2 regions of the Streptomyces sp. NPDC055140 genome follow, and region 2 is predicted to be linked to the other one. Evidence: riboswitches for the same ligand, from Rfam matches in the RefSeq annotation. Region 2 holds a riboswitch; the other holds the start of a gene.

Region 1 (8,520 bases), on a different contig from region 2:
ACTTCACGACATGGCAGCGGGAGATCGCTCCGGCCATGCGGTGGATGAGCGGCCAGCTGACGTTCCCGCAGGACACCGTGCACCGCCGGCCCACGACACAGGCCGCGAACCGGCCACACCCGTAGCCGCGCCTGCGTCGGTGTCCCGCCTGCCCGGGCCTCGCTTCAGCCCGACGGATCGCCCGTCACCGACGACCCGTTACGGTGGCCTGGCATCGGCGCCGCCCCGGCGCGCCTCCCCCGTCCGACCAGGAGCAGCCCTCATGCCCGAGTCCGCCGTGTCCGCCCGCCCCGCACTGGCCAGGCCGGGCGCGGCGCCCGGCGACGTGGCCGCCGTCTGGTCCGTCGTGACCGGCATGTACGAGGCGTACGCCACCGGGGACCGCGCCCAGATCGACGCCCGGCTCGACCCGGAGGCGACGATCTGGGACCCGGCCGCCGAGCCGCTGCTGCTCGGCAAGCCGGACCTGGACCGGGTGCGGGACGAGCGGCCCGAGTCCGGAGACGGGCCCGTGGGGAGCGGGCTTCGCCCGTACGACCCGGTCGTCGACGTCTTCGGTGACACGGCGGTCCTGCGCTACTGGCTGCGCGTCGCGTACGCGCCCGGCCCGGACGGCACCCCGCTCCGTCCCGAGCTGCTGCGGAACACGGCGGTCCTGCGCAAGGACCCCACGGTCGGCCGCTGGTTGATCGTGCATCTCCACGAGGACGTACGGCAGGCGGGCGGGGCGCCCGAGACCGCCGTCTAGCGCGGCGGGCCGGCCTTCTTGGCCACCAGGAGGCGGCACCTGGGGCTGCCGTCGGAGCGCTCGCCGAGTTCGGGCAGCGCCCGCAGCTCCACGTCGAAACCGGCCCTGACCAGCTCGCTCCGTACGTCGCCGAGGCGGAAGCCGCGGTAGTACATGACGAATGACGGCCGCCACAGCGCGTTGCGGACCCGCATCACGCCGTCGAAGGCCAGCATCGACCAGTAGCCGCGGGAGCCGGGCCGCGCGGGAGCCGGCACCGGGAACGCGAAGCGTCCGCCCGGCCGCAGCACGGAGTGGACCTGGGCGAACAGGGCGGGCCGCTGCCGCGGCAGGAAGTGGCCGAACGCCCCGAAGCTGACGACCAGGTCGAAGGCCGGGCCGAAGGGCAGCGCGAGGGCGTCGCCGCGCACCAGGTCCGCGCCGCTCCCGTGGGCCGTGCGGCCCGCCGTGAGCATGCCCGCGCTGATGTCGACCCCGACGGGCCGCTCGCGACACACCTGCGCCAGCACGCCGAACCCCGCGCCGGTCCCGCAGCACAGGTCGAGTCCGCGCTCGAAGGGGCCCATGCCGCGCAGGGCACGGGTCACGGGTGCGAGGACCGACCGGGGCGTACGGAACGGCGTGCGGTCGAACTTGGGGGCGAGCAGGTCGTAGCCGTGCTCGACGGAGGACAGCGCCTGGACGGCGAGCTCCCGGACTGTGGGCCCTTCAGGTGCGAACATCGGGGCTCAGCATAGGCCGCGCCCGGCGTCACGGAGGCTTTGCTCAAGGGGGCGAGCAGGGGTGAAGGGGCGGCTGAGAACGGCGGCCCGTGACGTGAGCCCTTGCGGGACGGCGCCCCCATGGTGTTACAGTGCGATTGGCACGTGTGCTAGCCGCCTCTTCGGCGCCGGTGCCAGTCTCCCTCTCCGAAATCGCCGCGACAGCGGGATTCGTCGAATCGATGTCAGCGATGCGCCAGGCGGCGCCGACGCGCCGTACCCCGCATCGCTTCTCCCCGGCCACAGGCTTCTCAGGGCTCTTCACGGGCTTCTTCGCCCGCCCGCCTCGCGGGGCGTGCAGTCACCGCCCCGCTCCCGCCGGATCCCACCTCACTCATGCTCTCGTACGAACGTCCGCGAAAGGACCGATTCCGATGACCACCACACTCGAACCCCCCACCACCACAAAGGCGTTCACGACGCAGCCGAAGGAGGTCGCGGTCCAGGCCGCGGGCGTCCTCGACACCTCGGGCAACGGGCCCGGGTTCCTGCGCCTCGCCGACCTCCTGCCGACATCGCACGACGTGCAGGTGCCGGCCGCCCTGATCCGCCGACTCGGCCTGCGCAAGGGCGACTTGATCCAGGGGACGTGCGGCAGGCCGCGCGCCCTCGCCGAGGTCGAGCGCGTCAACGGGCGCCCCGTCCAGGAGCTGCGCGGGCGGCCCCGGTTCGGTGACCTCACTCCCCTGCACCCGCGGCAGCAGCTGCGTCTCGAAACCGCGAAGGGCGGCGTGACGCCCCGCGTCGTCGACCTGTTCACTCCCATCGGCAAGGGGCAGCGCGGGCTGATCGTGGCGCCGCCCAAGACCGGCAAGACGGTGCTGCTCCAGCAGCTCGCCGCGTCCGTCGCCACGAACCACCCCGAGGCCCATCTGATGGTGGTGCTCCTCGACGAACGGCCGGAGGAGGTCACCGACATGCGGCGCTCGGTGCGCGGCGAGGTCTTCGCCTCGACCTTCGACCAGCCCGCGAAGGCGCATATCGCGCTGGCCGAACTGGCCGTCGAGCGTGCCAAGCGGCTCGTCGAGGACGGCCGGGACGTCGTCATCCTCCTCGACTCCCTGACGCGCCTGTGCCGCGCCCACAACAACACGGCCTCGTCCGGCGGCCGTACGCTCAGCGGCGGTGTCGACGCCTCCGCGCTGATCGGGCCCAAGCGGTTCTTCGGAGCGGCGAGGCTCGCCGAGGAGGGCGGCTCGCTCACCATCCTCGCCACCGCGCTCGTCGACACCGGCTCCCGCGCCGACGACTACTTCTTCGAGGAGCTCAAGAGCACGGGCAACATGGAGATCCGCCTCGACCGCACCCTGGCCGAGCGCCGGATCCACCCCGCCGTCGACCTCACCCAGTCCGGCACGCGCCGCGAGGAACTCCTGCTGCCCGAGGCCGAGTTGGCGGTCGTACGCGGTCTGCGGCGCGCGCTTCAGTCGCGGGACGGGCACGCCGGGCTCGAGACGCTCGTCGAGCGGATCCGGCAGACACCGGACAACGCGACGTTCCTGCGGCAGGTGCAGTCCACCGTTCCCACCGCGTGAGACGGCCTCCGTACAAGGTCCCGGGTCGATCGGCGCGGCAGGATGCGTAATACTCTCACTATGACTTCGAGCATTACAGCCCCGGGAAGCACGGGGGGCGGCGGGACGGTCCGGGTGCGCAGGGCGACCGCCCGCGACGCCAAGCGGCTGACCAGGCTCGTCCGTACGTCCCGCGCCTACGAGGCCCCGTACGCGTCGATGGTGGCCGGCTACCGGGTGGGCCCCGACTACATCGAAGCTCATCGCGTCTTCGTCGCAGTCGGCGCCGACGACCTGGTGCTCGGGTTCTACGCGCTCACGCTCGTGCCGCCGGAGCTCGACCTGATGTTCGTCGCCGACGCGGCGCAGGGGCTCGGCATCGGGCGGCTGCTCGTCGCCCATATGAAGGACGAGGCGCGCGCCGCCGGACTGACCTCGGTCCGCGTGGTTTCGCACCCGCCCGCCGAGGGCTTCTACCACAGCACGGGAGCCGTCCGCACCGGCACCGCAGCCGCCGATCCACCCGCCGTGATGTGGGACAGGCCCGAATTGGAGTTCCCGATCGGCTGACGCGCTCGCACTCCCGGGCGCACACTCGGGGTGGACGAGGAGGCCGGCTTGGACAACGAGGTCCGACACACCGACGCAGCCCACGGCACCGACGCGGTCCACGCGTTCGACGTCACCGTGGAGATCCCCCAAGGCTCCCGCAACAAGTACGAGATGGACCATTCCGTCGGCCGGATAAGGCTCGACCGGATGCTGTTCACCTCCACCCAGTACCCGGCGGACTACGGATACATCGTCGGCACCCTCGGGCGCGACGGCGATCCGCTCGACGCGCTCGTCCTGGTGGGCGATCCGACGTTCCCCGGCTGCACCGTCGAATGCCGAGCGATCGGCATGTTCGTGATGCGGGACGAGAAGGGCATGGACGAGAAGGTCCTGTGTGTGCCCGCGCACGATCCGCGCCATGCGGCTTTGCGGGACATCGAGGACATCCCCGAGTTCGACCGTCTGGAGATCACGCACTTCTTCGAGGTCTACAAGGACCTGGAGCCCGGCAAGTCCGTCGAGGGCTCGCACTGGGAGGGCCGCGACCTCACATACGCGGAGATCGCCGCCGCGCGCCGCCGGGCCGCCGCCCGACGGGACTGAAACCGGCCACGACGGCGCGCACGTGTCAGTGCGCGCCGTCCGTCGCGCAGTGCTCGAGCAGGTCCGCGGTCGCCGCGTCGACGACGCGGTAGCGCACGATCCTGCCCTCCTTCTCCCCCTCGACCACACCGGCCGCGCGCAGCAGCCGCAGCGCCTGCGAGACCGCCGGGTCGTTCATGCCCGTGGCCACGGCGAGATCCGACACGGCCAGCGGCCCCGCCCGGTACAGCGCGAGCAGCAGCGCGAGGCGCCGGGGATCGGCGAGCAGGGAGAACCGGTCGGCCCAGGCGCGGACATGTCCTGGCTCACCGATGGCGGCGATGGCCTCGCAGACCCGGTGGCCGTCGATCGTGCGGCGGCCGGCGCGCTCGGCAGGGACGAGATGCATGGCCCCATCCTCGCAGCCGCCGATGTGATCTTGAATACCCGCGCACACCTACGCAGCTGTGCAGCCTTGCAGGCGTCGCCGACCGGCCTCTACTGTGGGCGGGCCGTGGTGCTCGGGAATTCGGTGACGGTCCCTCAAAGGACCCAGACCGAAGCGGCCCTCGCCACTGTGATCGGGCCCCGGGTCCCTCGGCAACGAGACGACTCGGGACGCCTCGCCCCACCACGCCACTGGCCGCCGCGCGCAGCTGGGAAGGCAGGGGCGGACGCGGACACCCGTCAGCCAGGAGACCGGCCACGGCATCTCACGAAGTGATTCCACGAGGTGTTGGAGCGTGACCGCATGACCCTGTCCGTGAAGTCCCCGGAAACCGGACGCGACGCGTTCCACTGGCGGCGCGAGGACACCGTCCGCACCGCCGGGCTCCTGGCGGTGATAGCCGCACTCCATGTCGTCGCGTTCGGCGTGCTGTTCCTGCTCGTCGTCCCGGCGCACTACGAGGTGGGGTCGAAGGCCTTCGGCATCGGCCTCGGCGTCACCGCGTACACCCTGGGCATGCGGCACGCGTTCGACGCGGACCACATCGCCGCGATCGACAACACGACCCGCAAGCTGATGGCCGACGGCAAGCGCCCGGTGTCGGTGGGGTTCTGGTTCGCGCTCGGCCACTCCAGCGTGGTGGTCGTGCTCGCCGCGCTGATCGCCGGGGGCACCCAGCTCGCCGGGCGGATCATGAACGAGGGCTCCGCCACCCATCAGACGCTCGGCGTCATGGGCACCACCATCTCCGGGTCCTTCCTCTACCTCATCGCGGCGCTCAACCTCGTCGCCCTGGTGGGGATCCTGCGGGTGTTCCGGGCTATGCGCGCGGGCTCGTACGACGAGGCGGAGCTCGAACAGCACCTGGATTCCCGGGGGTTCATGAACCGGATCCTCGGCCGGTTCACCAAGTCCATCACCCGGCCGGGCCAGATGTACCCGCTCGGCTTTCTCTTCGGCCTCGGCTTCGACACGGCGACCGAGGTCACGCTGATGGTGATGGCGGGCAGCGGCGCGGCGGCCGGACTGCCCTGGTACGCGATCCTGTGCCTGCCGCTTCTGTTCGCCGCCGGAATGAGCCTGTTCGACACCCTGGACGGGACGTTCATGAACTTCGCGTACCAGTGGGCGTTCTCGAACCCCGTGCGCAAGGTGTTCTACAACCTCGCCATCACCGGCCTCTCGATCGCTGTCGCGTTCCTGATCGGCACCATCGAGCTCGTGGGCGTCCTGCACGACAAGCTCGACCTGCGAGACTCGGTGACCGGCTGGATAGCGGGGCTCGACCTGGACAACGTCGGGTTCATCATCGTGGGCCTGTTCGTCGTCGTCTGGGCGGCTGCCATCGGGTACTGGCGGCTCGCGAAGGTCGAGGAACGGTGGGCCGTGCGGACCTGATCCGGCGGGCCGCCGGGACCGGGACTCCGTAAGGTCGTGCGGGTGAGTGAAGCCAGCGTTCCACCAGCGGCGCCCGCGCCCGTGCCACGCAGGTCCGCCCTTCCCGCGGCCCTCACGGTCCTCACGGTCGTGAGCGGCTTCGTCGACGCGGTCAGCTATCTGGGCCTCGGCCGCGTCTTCGCGGCGAACATGACCGGCAACGTCGTCATCATCGGCTTCGCCGCCGCGGGCGCTCCCGGGTTCTCCGTCCTCGGGTCACTCACCTCCCTCGGCGCGTTCCTCGCGGGGGCCGTGTGCGCCGGGCGGCTGACCGGAGTGTTCGCCGGGCGGGCACGGGAGACCTGGGTGCGGTCGGTGTTCGTCACCGAGGCGGTCCTGCTCGCCGTGGCGACGGCCGTCGCCTTCGCGTGGCCGGGCGAGGCGACGTACGCGCTCATCGCCGTCCTCGCATGGGCGATGGGGCTGCGCAACGCGACCGTGCGCAAACTCGCGGTCCCGGAGATGACCACGACGGTCCTCACCATGACGCTGACCGGGCTCGCCTCGGAGTCCTCGCTCGCGGGCGGGAGCGATCCGCGGGCGGGGCGGCGGATCGTCTCCGTGGTGGCGATGCTCGCGGGCGCCGCGCTCGGCGCGCTGCTCGTGCTGCACCACGGTCTGGGCTGGCCGCTCCTCGTCGGCACCCTGCTCGTGGCGGCCGCCGCGGCCGGATATCGCGAGCCGGCCGCCGACGCGGACGGCATCCGATCGGCCTAACCCTGCGGGCGCCGCACGCCCGGGCTCACTAGCGTCCTGACCAGGACCGCAGCTCCCTCTGCCGCTGCGGCACAGGGACCGGAGACGCCTCATGTTCTGCCCGATAGCCACCGTCATCACGACGACCGCCTGCCTCACCGCGCTCGCGCCCGGGACCGCAGCCGCACAGCACCCCGTCGCAGCGCCCGCCTCGATGACCGCACCCGACGAGGCCGGCCGGGTCGACTCGGTGGGCCGGACCAACCCCTTGAGCCCCTCCGACGACGGGCCTCTCGACCGGGGCTCGGACGACGGGACCCGCAACCGGGGCTCGTCGGACGGCGGGACCCTCGACCGGGGCTCGGCGGACGGAACCCGCGACCGGGGCTCGGCGAACGGCGACTCCTACGCGGAGGCACGCCTCTCGCCGTCCACGACGGTGGGGGCCTCATCCACCGCCGAGATCACGGTCTACTGCGCCGGCGGCGGGCGCGGCTCCATCACGGCCCGCTCCCAGGCCTTCGCCGCCGGCTCCGTCACACTCCCCATGTTCGGCGGCGGAATCGGGCAGGACGGGCGCACCCAGTACCGGGGGACGGCACGCCTGGCCGGTGCGGTCGGGAGCAGTTCGCAGGTGTCCGTGCAGGGAGCGTGTCCCGACGGCAGGCAGTGGAGCACCCCGATGAACGTGACACGCGACGGCTATCGCGGCGCGCGCGCCGGAGTCGGCAGCACCGCGGACGGCGGCCTGGACCTGGGCCGGATCGGCTTCGGCGCGGCCCTCGTGGGCGGGGCCGCCTACGTGCTGTGGCGCAGGACGCGCGCCCCGCACGAGGACTGACCGGTCCATCCGCCAACCGTCACACACGAGGCAAGTGCGCCGTACGTCCGTTCCGCCCCTGACCAACCGCGCTTTGCCGACAATCGCCTCCATTGCGGCCGGCCGAACGGCACCCCCGAGGCTCCACATCCATGACGCAGCACTGCGCATCCGGCCGGGGTTGGCTGAAAACAGCCCCCCGGCAGTAACGCGCGAGCCGCTCAGGGCAGCCGTTCACCGGCCAACGCACAGGTGAACGCGCCCTGGCCCGAGCCCACTCACACCCGACCGCACCCAACACCCGTACACCTGTCCCCATTTGACGCACCCCTGGCGGCGAAGGCCGTTACCACGGCCCCCCGACAGGCTGGCGACTTCGCGACGAACTTCGCCGCCGGGCGCTCTGCGTTCATTGTCCCGGTTCTCTCACCGCGCGCGGTGGCTAGCATGAGCGCCACATACGTGCCGGAAGATCACCATCCCGTTGGTGGGACCGGCCGTGCGGCCGACCCGAGCCGATCGGCCACGACCTTCCCGCACGCAAGCACCGATGGGACCGCGGAATGCCAGTGCCTGCCCGCCCGAGGCCGCGCCGAACACCCACGTCGCGGCGCTCCACGCTCGCCGTCCTCTTCGCCGTCCTCGTGGTGGCCGGAGCGGCCGTCGGCGCGGTGACCGCCGCGGCTCCGCAGGCCGCCCGCACCTGGGTGCTCGTCACGCTCCTGGTCAGCTGGCTCTGCATAGCCGCCTCCCTCGTCACGGTCGCCCTGCTCCAGCAGCGGGCCCGTGGTGCCGTGGACGCCGCGCAGGGCGAATCGCTCGCGCTCCAGCAGCAGTTGACGCAGCGCGGGGCCGAGGCAGCCCATCTCGTGAACGTCACGCTCCCCTCCGTGTCGAAGCGGCTGCGGGACGGCGCGGGCGCCGAGGAGGCACTGGCCGCCACCGCGCCGCCCGCGGAC
Region 2 (8,520 bases):
GCAACCGTTTCGAGACGTCATGGGGCGAGTTCGACCTCGCCCGCTTCCCCGAGGATCCCCGCGACACGCTGCGCGCATGGGATGCCGCGGACGAGTATCTGCTGCGGCATCTCGCCGACAGCGCCGCCGATCTGTCGGGGTCGGTGGTCGTGATCGGCGACCGGTGGGGCGCCCTCACCACGGCCCTGGCCGGGCACTGCGACCGGCCGACCACGATCTCCGACTCGTACCTCGGGCAGCGCGCGACCCGCGCCAACCTCGACCGGGCCGGCTTCGACGAGAACGCGGTACGCCTGCTGACCACCCAGGACACCCCGCCGGAGCGCGTGGACGTGCTGCTCGTACACGTCCCCAAGAGCCTGGCGCTCCTCGAGGACCAGCTGCACCGCATCGCGCCCGGCGTCCACGACGACACCGTGGTGATCGGGACCGGCATGGTCAAGGAGATCCACACCTCGACGCTGAAGCTGTTCGAGCGGATCATCGGCCCGACGCGCACGTCCCTCGCCGAGAAGAAGGCGCGGCTCATCTTCACGACGCCGTACCCGGCGCTCGTGCGGCCGCGGAACCCGTGGCCGCACACATACGCTCTGCCCGACGGGGTCGGCCCCGTGTCGGGCCGGACCGTCACCAACCACGCCGGTGTGTTCTGCGCCGAGCGCCTCGACATCGGCACCCGGTTCCTGCTCCAGCACCTGCCCCGCAGCGAGGGCGCCGAGCGCGTGGTGGACCTGGGCTGCGGCAACGGCGTCGTCGGCACGGCCATGGCGCTGGAGAACCCGCGCGCGGAGATCGTGTTCACGGACGAGTCGTTCCAGGCGGTGGCGTCGGCCGAGGCGACCTACCGGGCGAACATCGATCCCTCTGAACACCCCGAGGCGAGGGCGGAGTTCCTCGTGGGCGACGGTCTCGCGGAGCTGCCCGCGGGCAGTGCGGACCTCGTCCTCAACAATCCGCCGTTCCACTCGCACCAGGCGACGACCGCCGCCACGGCCATGCGCATGTTCTCCGACGCGCGGGACGCGCTGCGTCCGGGCGGTGAGCTGTGGGTCATCGGCAACCGCCACCTCGGCTACCACGTGAAGCTGCGACGCCTGTTCGGCAACAGTGAACTCATCGCCAGCGACCCGAAGTTCGTGGTCCTGCGCGCCGTCAAGAAGGAACGCGAGACGCGTTCGTAGGCGCGCCGCGCGCCACGAGGGGGTGGACGCGTGGGCACACAGCTAGGAGGGGGCTCAACCCGTGACCAGCCGCGTCACCTTGATCTCTGCCGCCACGAGCCGGGCTCTGCGGGAGGCCCGGTTCGACGACGGGTGCTCGCTCGACGCGAGCGCCGCGGCACGTGCGCGGGCGGCGGCCGGTGCTGTTCCCCCGGCCGACCGGCTGTTGGTGTCCCCCACCGTGCGCTGCCGGGAGACGGCGAAGGCCCTCTGCCTTGATGCCGTCGAGACGCCGGAGCTGGCCGGGCTCGACGTGGGCCGTTGGCGGGGCCTGACACTCGACGCGGTGAGCGCCGAGGACCCGGCCGGCATCGCGCTCTGGCTTTCCGACCTCGGCGCCGCGCCGCACGGCGGGGAGTCCGTACGTGCCCTGTGCGAACGGGTCGCGCGCTGGCTGGAGGCATCGGCGGAGTTCGACGGACGGACGCTCGCCGTGGTGGAGCCGGAGGTTGTGCGGGCGATGGCCGTCAAGATCCTCGACGCGCCCGGGTCGGCGTTCTGGCGGCTCGACGTACCGCCCCTGACGGCAACCGATGTCAGCGGACGCTCCGGACGCTGGAACCTTCGGCTCGGGCGAGCGCTGGGCCCGTCGGAGGACGGCGCCGGGGGCTGACCCGTAGTAGCCCGTGACTCCGTCCCTACTGGCTCGACGGTGAGCAGCATTCTTCGCCAACCACCCCCGGTGGACTGCCCGTTGACTCCCGATGGCGAAGGAGCAGTGCCGCGAGAGCACACCGCAGACAGTCGCCGTCCGCCGCTCCCGCGGGTTCGCCCGCCTCGCCGCCCCGACCCTCGCTCGCCCTTCGGTCCGGCAGGCCGTGGCAGCCGTGCGACGGGCAGCCGACCAGTGCCTCGATCTCCCTCAGCACCTCCTCGCTCTCCTTCGCCCGCTGCGCCAGGACGCGTACACGGGCACTCTGACCGCCGATCTGCCGTCTGCTGGCGATCAGTTGCTCGTACTCCTCCAGGCTCAGCGCGACCGCCTCGCGGCCGCCGAGTGTGATGTGGCGCGGTTGGGGGTGTCTGGCCACGCGGGTCTCCGCCCTCGGAAGAAGGCAAGAGGGCCGGCCGGATGGTTCCGGCGGCCCTCTGCGCTTGATCGCCTGCCTGGGTCTTGTGGCGCGGTTCTCTCAGTGGGGTACGGGAGTTGCCTGGCCGGCCGGGGCCGCCTCGGTGCGCGGAGCCAGCTGACGCTGCGCCAACTCGCCGAAGATCAGGCCGAATCCGGTCCACAGAGTGAGCTGGATGGCGAGGGCCGAGGTGCGGAAGCGCCACAGCAGCGCTGCGGGGAAGTCCTTCGGTACCTCGTTGATGGTCGGCAGGAACGCGTACGCGAGCCCGATCGCGAGGACGAAGAACGCGACCGCTGCCACGGTGGCGTACCAGGTGCCCAGGCGGGGATCGAGCCGTTTCCCGACGATCACCGCGGCGACGGCGAGGAGCACGCTGAGCAGCATCATCAGGAAGTACAGCGTCGTGCGCTTGCTGATGGTGCCGGGATCGCCGACGGACGGCGGGTTGGCGGGGTACTTCAGGAACGGCACGACGTACACGGCGAGCAGGGCCGTGCAGGAGAGCAGGAGAGCCGTGGCGCGCGGGGTGAAGCGGCCGACGCGGCCGAGCGCGAAGCAGTACGCGAGGGCGGCTATGCCGCCGAAGGCGACGCCGTAGAGCAGGATGCCGGTGGCGAGGCCGGCGGTGGACTGCAGGCTGCGGCTGACGAGTTCGACCTCGTGGTGGTGCGCGGGTGCGTGGGCCTCCTCGTAGCCGATGGCACTGTCGACGCTGGGTTCGCCGAGGAGGTAGGCGACGACCAGGGCGAGCAGACCGGCACCCAGGCCGGCGAGCATGCCCCGTACGAGGAGGTTTCTCACTGTTGCGGAGTTCATGAGCTTTGCGGCGTCCCTCGTCAGTGGCAGGGGAAGCCGAGCAGGTGGCGGGCGTCGTGCACCCATTCATGAACGCTCTCGCCGGAGACGACGGCGGTGGCGCCCTGTTCGGCGCCGACGAAGTAGAGCAGGACCAGCATCAGGATGCCGAAGAAGGCCGCCCAAGGGGCAATCGCCTTCAGGGGCAGCGCTGCGGGAAGAACGGGGGTGGTGGCTGTCGGCTGAGCGACGGTCTGCGCCATGGCAGGACCTCCTCTGGGAGTTCGCGTCCCATCTCGGTGGTGCACAAGTACGACAGCTGCGGGTCTGACTCGCGAGGTCCCCGCCCGTCCGGGCGAGTGGCTCGTCTCACAGTGGCGCGACCGTGCCGGATTCCCACCGGCTTCCGCGTTGCCGTCGTCAATATCGGTCAGACCGTACCGCGTAAGGGGCGCAGGGCCAAGACCGGGCCATCCGCAGTGATCTTGGTCATGAGGAGGCTGACGTCCTCAGGAACCGTATGTACGGGCGCTCCCCCGGCTCGGCGGCCGGGAAAACGGTCGCGCGCACTCCGTAGACCCGCGCTATGAGCTCTTCGGTGAGTACGTCACAGGGGGCGCCGGCCGTGATCACACGCCCCTGCCGGAGCACGACGAGCTGGTCGCAGTACATCGCGGCCAGGTTGAGGTCGTGCAGGGCGATGACGCTGGTGAGCCGGAGTTCTGCGAGCAGGTCGAGGAGGTCCAACTGGTGCTGGATGTCGAGGTGGTTGGTCGGTTCGTCCAGGAGGAGTTCGCGTGGCCGCTGCGCGAGGGCGCGGGCGATCTGGACGCGCTGGCGCTCACCGCCGGAGAGGGTGTGCCAGTGCCGGTGCGCCCGGTCGGTCAGATCGGTGCGGGCGAGCGCGGAACGTACGGCCTCCTCGTCCTGCGCCGATGGTGGCATCCATGCCCTGCGGTGCGGGATGCGGCCCAGACGTACGACGTCATCGACCGTCAACTCGACCTGCGTGTCGGCCTGTTGCTCGACCACGGCGACGCGGCGCGCGAAGTCCCTGCGGCCGACGGTGCTCAGCGGTGAGCCGTCCAGGGTCACCACTCCGGCCTGAGGGGTGAGGATGCCCGCGAGCAGGCGCAGGAGAGTCGTCTTGCCCGAGCCGTTGGGTCCGATGAGGCCCGTGATGCCTCCGGGCTCGGGGTGCACGCTCACGCCGTCCAGGATGAGGTGTCCGCCGGTTTCGCGGCGGACGCGGTCGGCCCGCAGCCCGTCGTCGGTGGTTGTGCGCATCGTCGGAACGGTCATCGGCGCAGGCTCCGGGTGCGGTACAGGACGAGGACGAAGGCCGGTACGCCGATCAGCGAGGTCACCACGCCGACCGGCACTTCCTGCGGGTCGAGGACGGTGCGGGCGAGCGTGTCCACCCACACGAGGAAGACCGCGCCTGCCAGGGCCGTAACCGGCAGCAGCCGGGCGTGGCCCGGACCGGCCAGGGCCCGCGCCGCATGCGGCAGCACGAGGCCGACGAAGCCGATCGCGCCGGCCGAGCTGACCAGCGCCGCCGTGAGCAGGGCGGTCGTGCACAGCAGGACCAGGCGGGTGCGGGCCACGTTCACGCCGAGCGACGCGGCGGCGTCCTGCCCGAACGCGAACGCGTCGAGCGTACGGGCGTGTGCGACGCAGATCACGAACGCCGCCACGAGCAGCGCCAGGCACATACGGACATCGGTCCAGCCCGCCCCGCTGAGCGAGCCGAGCAGCCAGAACAGGACACCGCGGGTCGTCTCGGCATCCGCCGCGGTCAGGACGACGACGGAGGTGAGTGCGGAGAACAGCTGCATGGCGGCCACCCCGGACAGCACCACACGGTCGGTGGAGCCGCCGAGTGCCTGGCTGAGCGCCAGTACGAGCGCGAAGGACACGACCGCGCCCAGGAAGGCGCCGCCCGAGACCGACAGGGCACCGCCGCCGACGCCGAGTACGACGACCAGGACCGCGCCGGTCGAGGCGCCGGAGGAGACGCCGAGGACGAAGGGGTCAGCGAGCGGGTTGCGCAGCAGCGACTGCATCACGGCGCCGCACACCGCGAGCCCCGCGCCGCACACCGCGGCCAACAGGGTGCGCGGCAGCCGCAGGTTCCACACGATGCCGTCGCGGATGGGGGTCAACTCCGCTTCGCCAAGGCCGAGGTGGGCGGCCACGGCCGACCAGACATCGGTCATCCCGATGTCGGCCGGGCCGATGGTGATGGCCAGGGCCACGGAGGCGAGGAGCACCGCGAAGCCCGCCGGCCAGGCGAGCACACCGCACACCGCATGAAGCCGCCTCCCGATGGCCGGGGACGGCGTCGCTTCCACGCTCATCCGGCGAGGCCGAACGCCCGCAGTTTCGTGGCGACTTGCTCCACGCCTTCCACGGTACGGATGGTCGGGTTCATGGCCTGCCCGCTGAGCAGCACATACCGCTTCTTCTTCACCGCGGTCATGTTCTTGGTCACGGCGTTGGACTCAAGGAACTCGATCTTCTTGGCGGCGGATTCGGCGGTCTGCGAGCGGCGCGTGAGATCGCCGATGACGAGGACGTCCGGGTCCCGGTCGGCGACCGTTTCCCAGTTGATCTGGGGCCATTCGTCGCGGGTGTCGTCGAAGACGTTCTTCGCCCCCACCTCTCGGGTGATGACGCCGGGAGCTCCGCAACAGCCCGCCATGTAGGGGGAGTCGGAGTTGGCGAACCAGTACAGGAGGGTCGTCCGGGAGGCGTCGATGCCGCCGGTGGCCTTCTTCACCCGGGCCTTGAGCGCGGAGACGAGCCGTTCGCCCCGCTCCCGCACATCGAAGACCGCGGCGAGGTCGCGGACTTCGCCGTAGACGCTCTGCATGCCGAGGGTCATGGTGCGGGCGCCGTCGCCGCCGCCGCTGCTGTCCTTGCCGACGCAGTCGGAGGGCGAGAGGTACGCCGGTACGCCCAGTTTCCCGAACTGGTCGCGTGGCGCCACTCCGCCCTTGCTCAGCGTGGCGCCGAACGAGGCGGCGACGAAGTCGGGTTCGACGTCCAGGACCTTCTCGAAGGACGGATAGCGGTCGGCGAGCCGCTCGACCTTCGCGTTCTCCTTCTCAAGTCCCTTCATCACAGGGTCCGTCCAGGTCCCCGTGCCAGCCATGCGGTCGCCGAGGCCGAGGGCGAGCATGATCTCGGTCGAGCCCTGATCGAGAGAGACGGCACGCTCGGGCGCCGCTTTCACCTCGACCCGCGTACCGCAGTTGTCGAGTACGACCGGATAGCCGGCGGCGCTCTCCCGGGCTGCGGGTGTGCGGGCGGATCCGCCGCTGCCGCAGGCGGCCAGGATGAGTATCCCGGCGAGACAGAGCGCGGCACTGGGCATGAGGCGAACGGAGCCACGGGGTGTGGCGGAGTACGCGAAGGGCACGGGGATTTCCTCGATGTCGAGGGCTCATGCGCGGAGCCCGGTCGCACGGTCTCCCTCGCCGCCCCGACCGGGGCCCACGAAGGCTGCCAGCAGGTCTTCGGACTCGGGATCCTGCGGACGGGGCGCCTTCCCGGACCGCGTGTGGTCCAGTGGCCGATGCCCCGCCCGTCACCCTCACCGCTGCGCGTCAGCTCCGGATTCGCACCGGATTCCCTGACACATACCTGTCCAAGCTCCCGCAATACGGGGCGGACGGGCATGAGTTCGACTGGCCTTGGAAAGCTACCACGGCACCCGAAATCAGACCGCGGCCCCTTCTCGCACGCTGTCCGCAGTGGGGGCGGGCTCGCGCCGGACCGCCGCGCGTGCCCGGCGTCGACGAGGCGGCGGCCCTGCTGCGCAAGGGACTTGAGGCGATCCCCGCCGGCGGCTGTGGGTCAACCCCGACTGCGGGCCGGAGACCCGTGGTCGGCGCGAGACCCGCGCCTTCCTGGAGAACCTGGTCGCGGCGGCCCGTACGGTCCGCGGGGAACTCTCCGCGCCCTGACCGCGGGGTGAGACTGTCCGGGCGGGGGGCATCGTGTCTCGCCCGGACAGCCACGCACAAAGGGACATCCCTCAGCCACGGTACGTCTCCAGCAGCCTCAGCCACACCTCGCTCACCGTCGGATACGACGGGACCACGTGCCACAGGCGGTCGATCGGAACCTCGCCCGCGACGGCGACCGTCGCCGAGTGGACGAGTTCGCCGATGCCCGGACCGACGAAGGTGACGCCCAGGAGGATCTCGCGGTCGAGGTCGACGATCATGCGGGCGCGGCCGCGGTAGCCGTCGCCGTACAGGCCGGCGCCCGCCACCGAGGCGATGTCGTAGTCGACGGCGCGGACGCGGTGGCCCGCCGCCTCGGCCTCCGCGAGGGTGAGCCCCGCCGAGCCCGCCTCGGGGTCGGTGAAGACGACCTGCGGGACGGCGGAGTGGTCGGCGGTCGCCGCGTGGGCGCCCCAGCGGTCCGTCTCCAGGAGCGGGACGCCCTGGGCGCGGGCGGCGATGGCCGCGCCCGCGATACGGGCCTGGTACTTGCCCTGGTGGGTGAGGAGCGCGCGATGGTTCACGTCCCCGACCGCGTACAGCCAGGTGCTGCCCTCGACGCGGAGGCTGTCGTCGACGGGGAGCCACGAGCCGGGTTCGAGGCCGACGGTCTCCAGGCCGATGTCGTCCGTGCGGGGCGCTCGGCCCGTGGCGAAGAGGATCTCGTCGGACTCCAGGGTCGAACCGTCGTCCAGAGTGGTGGCGACGGTGCCGCCCGCCCGGGTGACCCCTTTCACGGAGACGCCGGTCCGTACCTCCGCGCCCGCCTCGACGAGGGCCTGCATGACCAGCTCACCGGCGAAGGGTTCCATCCGGGGCAGCAGCCCCGATCCCCGTACGAGAATCGTGACCTGCGAGCCGAGGGCCTGCCAGGCCGTGGCCATCTCCGCGGCGACGACTCCGCCGCCCACGACGACGAGGCGGCCCGGCACCTTCTGCGCGCTGGTGGCCTCGCGGCTCGTCCACGGCTCGACGTCGGCCAGGCCGGGGAGGTCGGGGAGCGCGGCGCGCGTGCCCGTGCAGACCGCGACGGCGTGGCGGGCGGTGAGGACGTGCTCCGTGCCGTCGGGTCCGGTGACGGTGACCCTGCGGGGGCCCGCGAGGCGGCCCTTGCCCCGGTAGAGGTCGGCGCCGATGGCCTCCAGCCAGCTGACCTGGCCGTCGTCCTTCCAGTGTGAGGTGTACTCATCACGGCGAGCGAGGACGGCGGGCGCGTCCAGAGGACCCTGCACGGACTCCCGCAGGCCCGGCAGGCGCCTCGCGTCGGCCTGGGCGATGACGGGGCGCAGCAGGGCCTTGCTCGGCATGCACGCCCAGTAGGAGCACTCGCCCCCGACCAGTTCGCTCTCCACCACCGCGGTACTGAGGCCCGCCGCGCGTGCCCGGTCCGCGACGTTCTCCCCGACCGGCCCGGCGCCC

Evidence for each region. A riboswitch is a leader RNA that binds a small molecule or an ion and turns the genes downstream of it on or off. The one in region 2 is predicted to bind cobalamin.
Region 1: linked by a shared signal. The riboswitch ahead of ACWFR4_RS25055 (HoxN/HupN/NixA family nickel/cobalt transporter) and the one ahead of ACWFR4_RS38330 (ABC transporter substrate-binding protein) in region 2 are both predicted to bind cobalamin.

The regions. Positions count from the first base shown of each region.
Region 1 is NZ_JBSGTG010000013.1:240,737-249,256, forward strand. It holds gene ACWFR4_RS25020 (alpha/beta hydrolase) at 1-125, shown strand, start outside; gene ACWFR4_RS25025 (DUF4440 domain-containing protein) at 263-748, shown strand; gene ACWFR4_RS25030 (class I SAM-dependent methyltransferase) at 745-1,470, opposite strand; gene rho (transcription termination factor Rho) at 1,884-3,044, shown strand; gene ACWFR4_RS25040 (GNAT family N-acetyltransferase) at 3,105-3,593, shown strand; gene ACWFR4_RS25045 (inorganic diphosphatase) at 3,747-4,181, shown strand; gene ACWFR4_RS25050 (ArsR/SmtB family transcription factor) at 4,207-4,569, opposite strand; cobalamin riboswitch at 4,659-4,882, shown strand; gene ACWFR4_RS25055 (HoxN/HupN/NixA family nickel/cobalt transporter) at 4,912-6,006, shown strand; gene ACWFR4_RS25060 (YoaK family protein) at 6,049-6,762, shown strand; gene ACWFR4_RS25065 (hypothetical protein) at 6,854-7,582, shown strand; gene ACWFR4_RS25070 (sensor histidine kinase) at 8,125-8,520, shown strand, end outside.
Region 2 is NZ_JBSGTG010000030.1:713-9,232, reverse strand. It holds gene ACWFR4_RS38365 (methyltransferase) at 1-1,181, shown strand, start outside; gene ACWFR4_RS38360 (histidine phosphatase family protein) at 1,243-1,833, shown strand; gene ACWFR4_RS38355 (hypothetical protein) at 1,859-2,251, opposite strand; gene ACWFR4_RS38350 (CbtA family protein) at 2,351-3,109, opposite strand; gene ACWFR4_RS38345 (CbtB domain-containing protein) at 3,130-3,351, opposite strand; gene ACWFR4_RS38340 (ABC transporter ATP-binding protein) at 3,578-4,375, opposite strand; gene ACWFR4_RS38335 (FecCD family ABC transporter permease) at 4,387-5,448, opposite strand; gene ACWFR4_RS38330 (ABC transporter substrate-binding protein) at 5,445-6,467, opposite strand; cobalamin riboswitch at 6,584-6,781, opposite strand; partial or broken gene ACWFR4_RS38325 (hypothetical protein) at 6,872-7,059, shown strand; gene ACWFR4_RS38320 (dihydrolipoyl dehydrogenase family protein) at 7,131-8,520, opposite strand, start outside.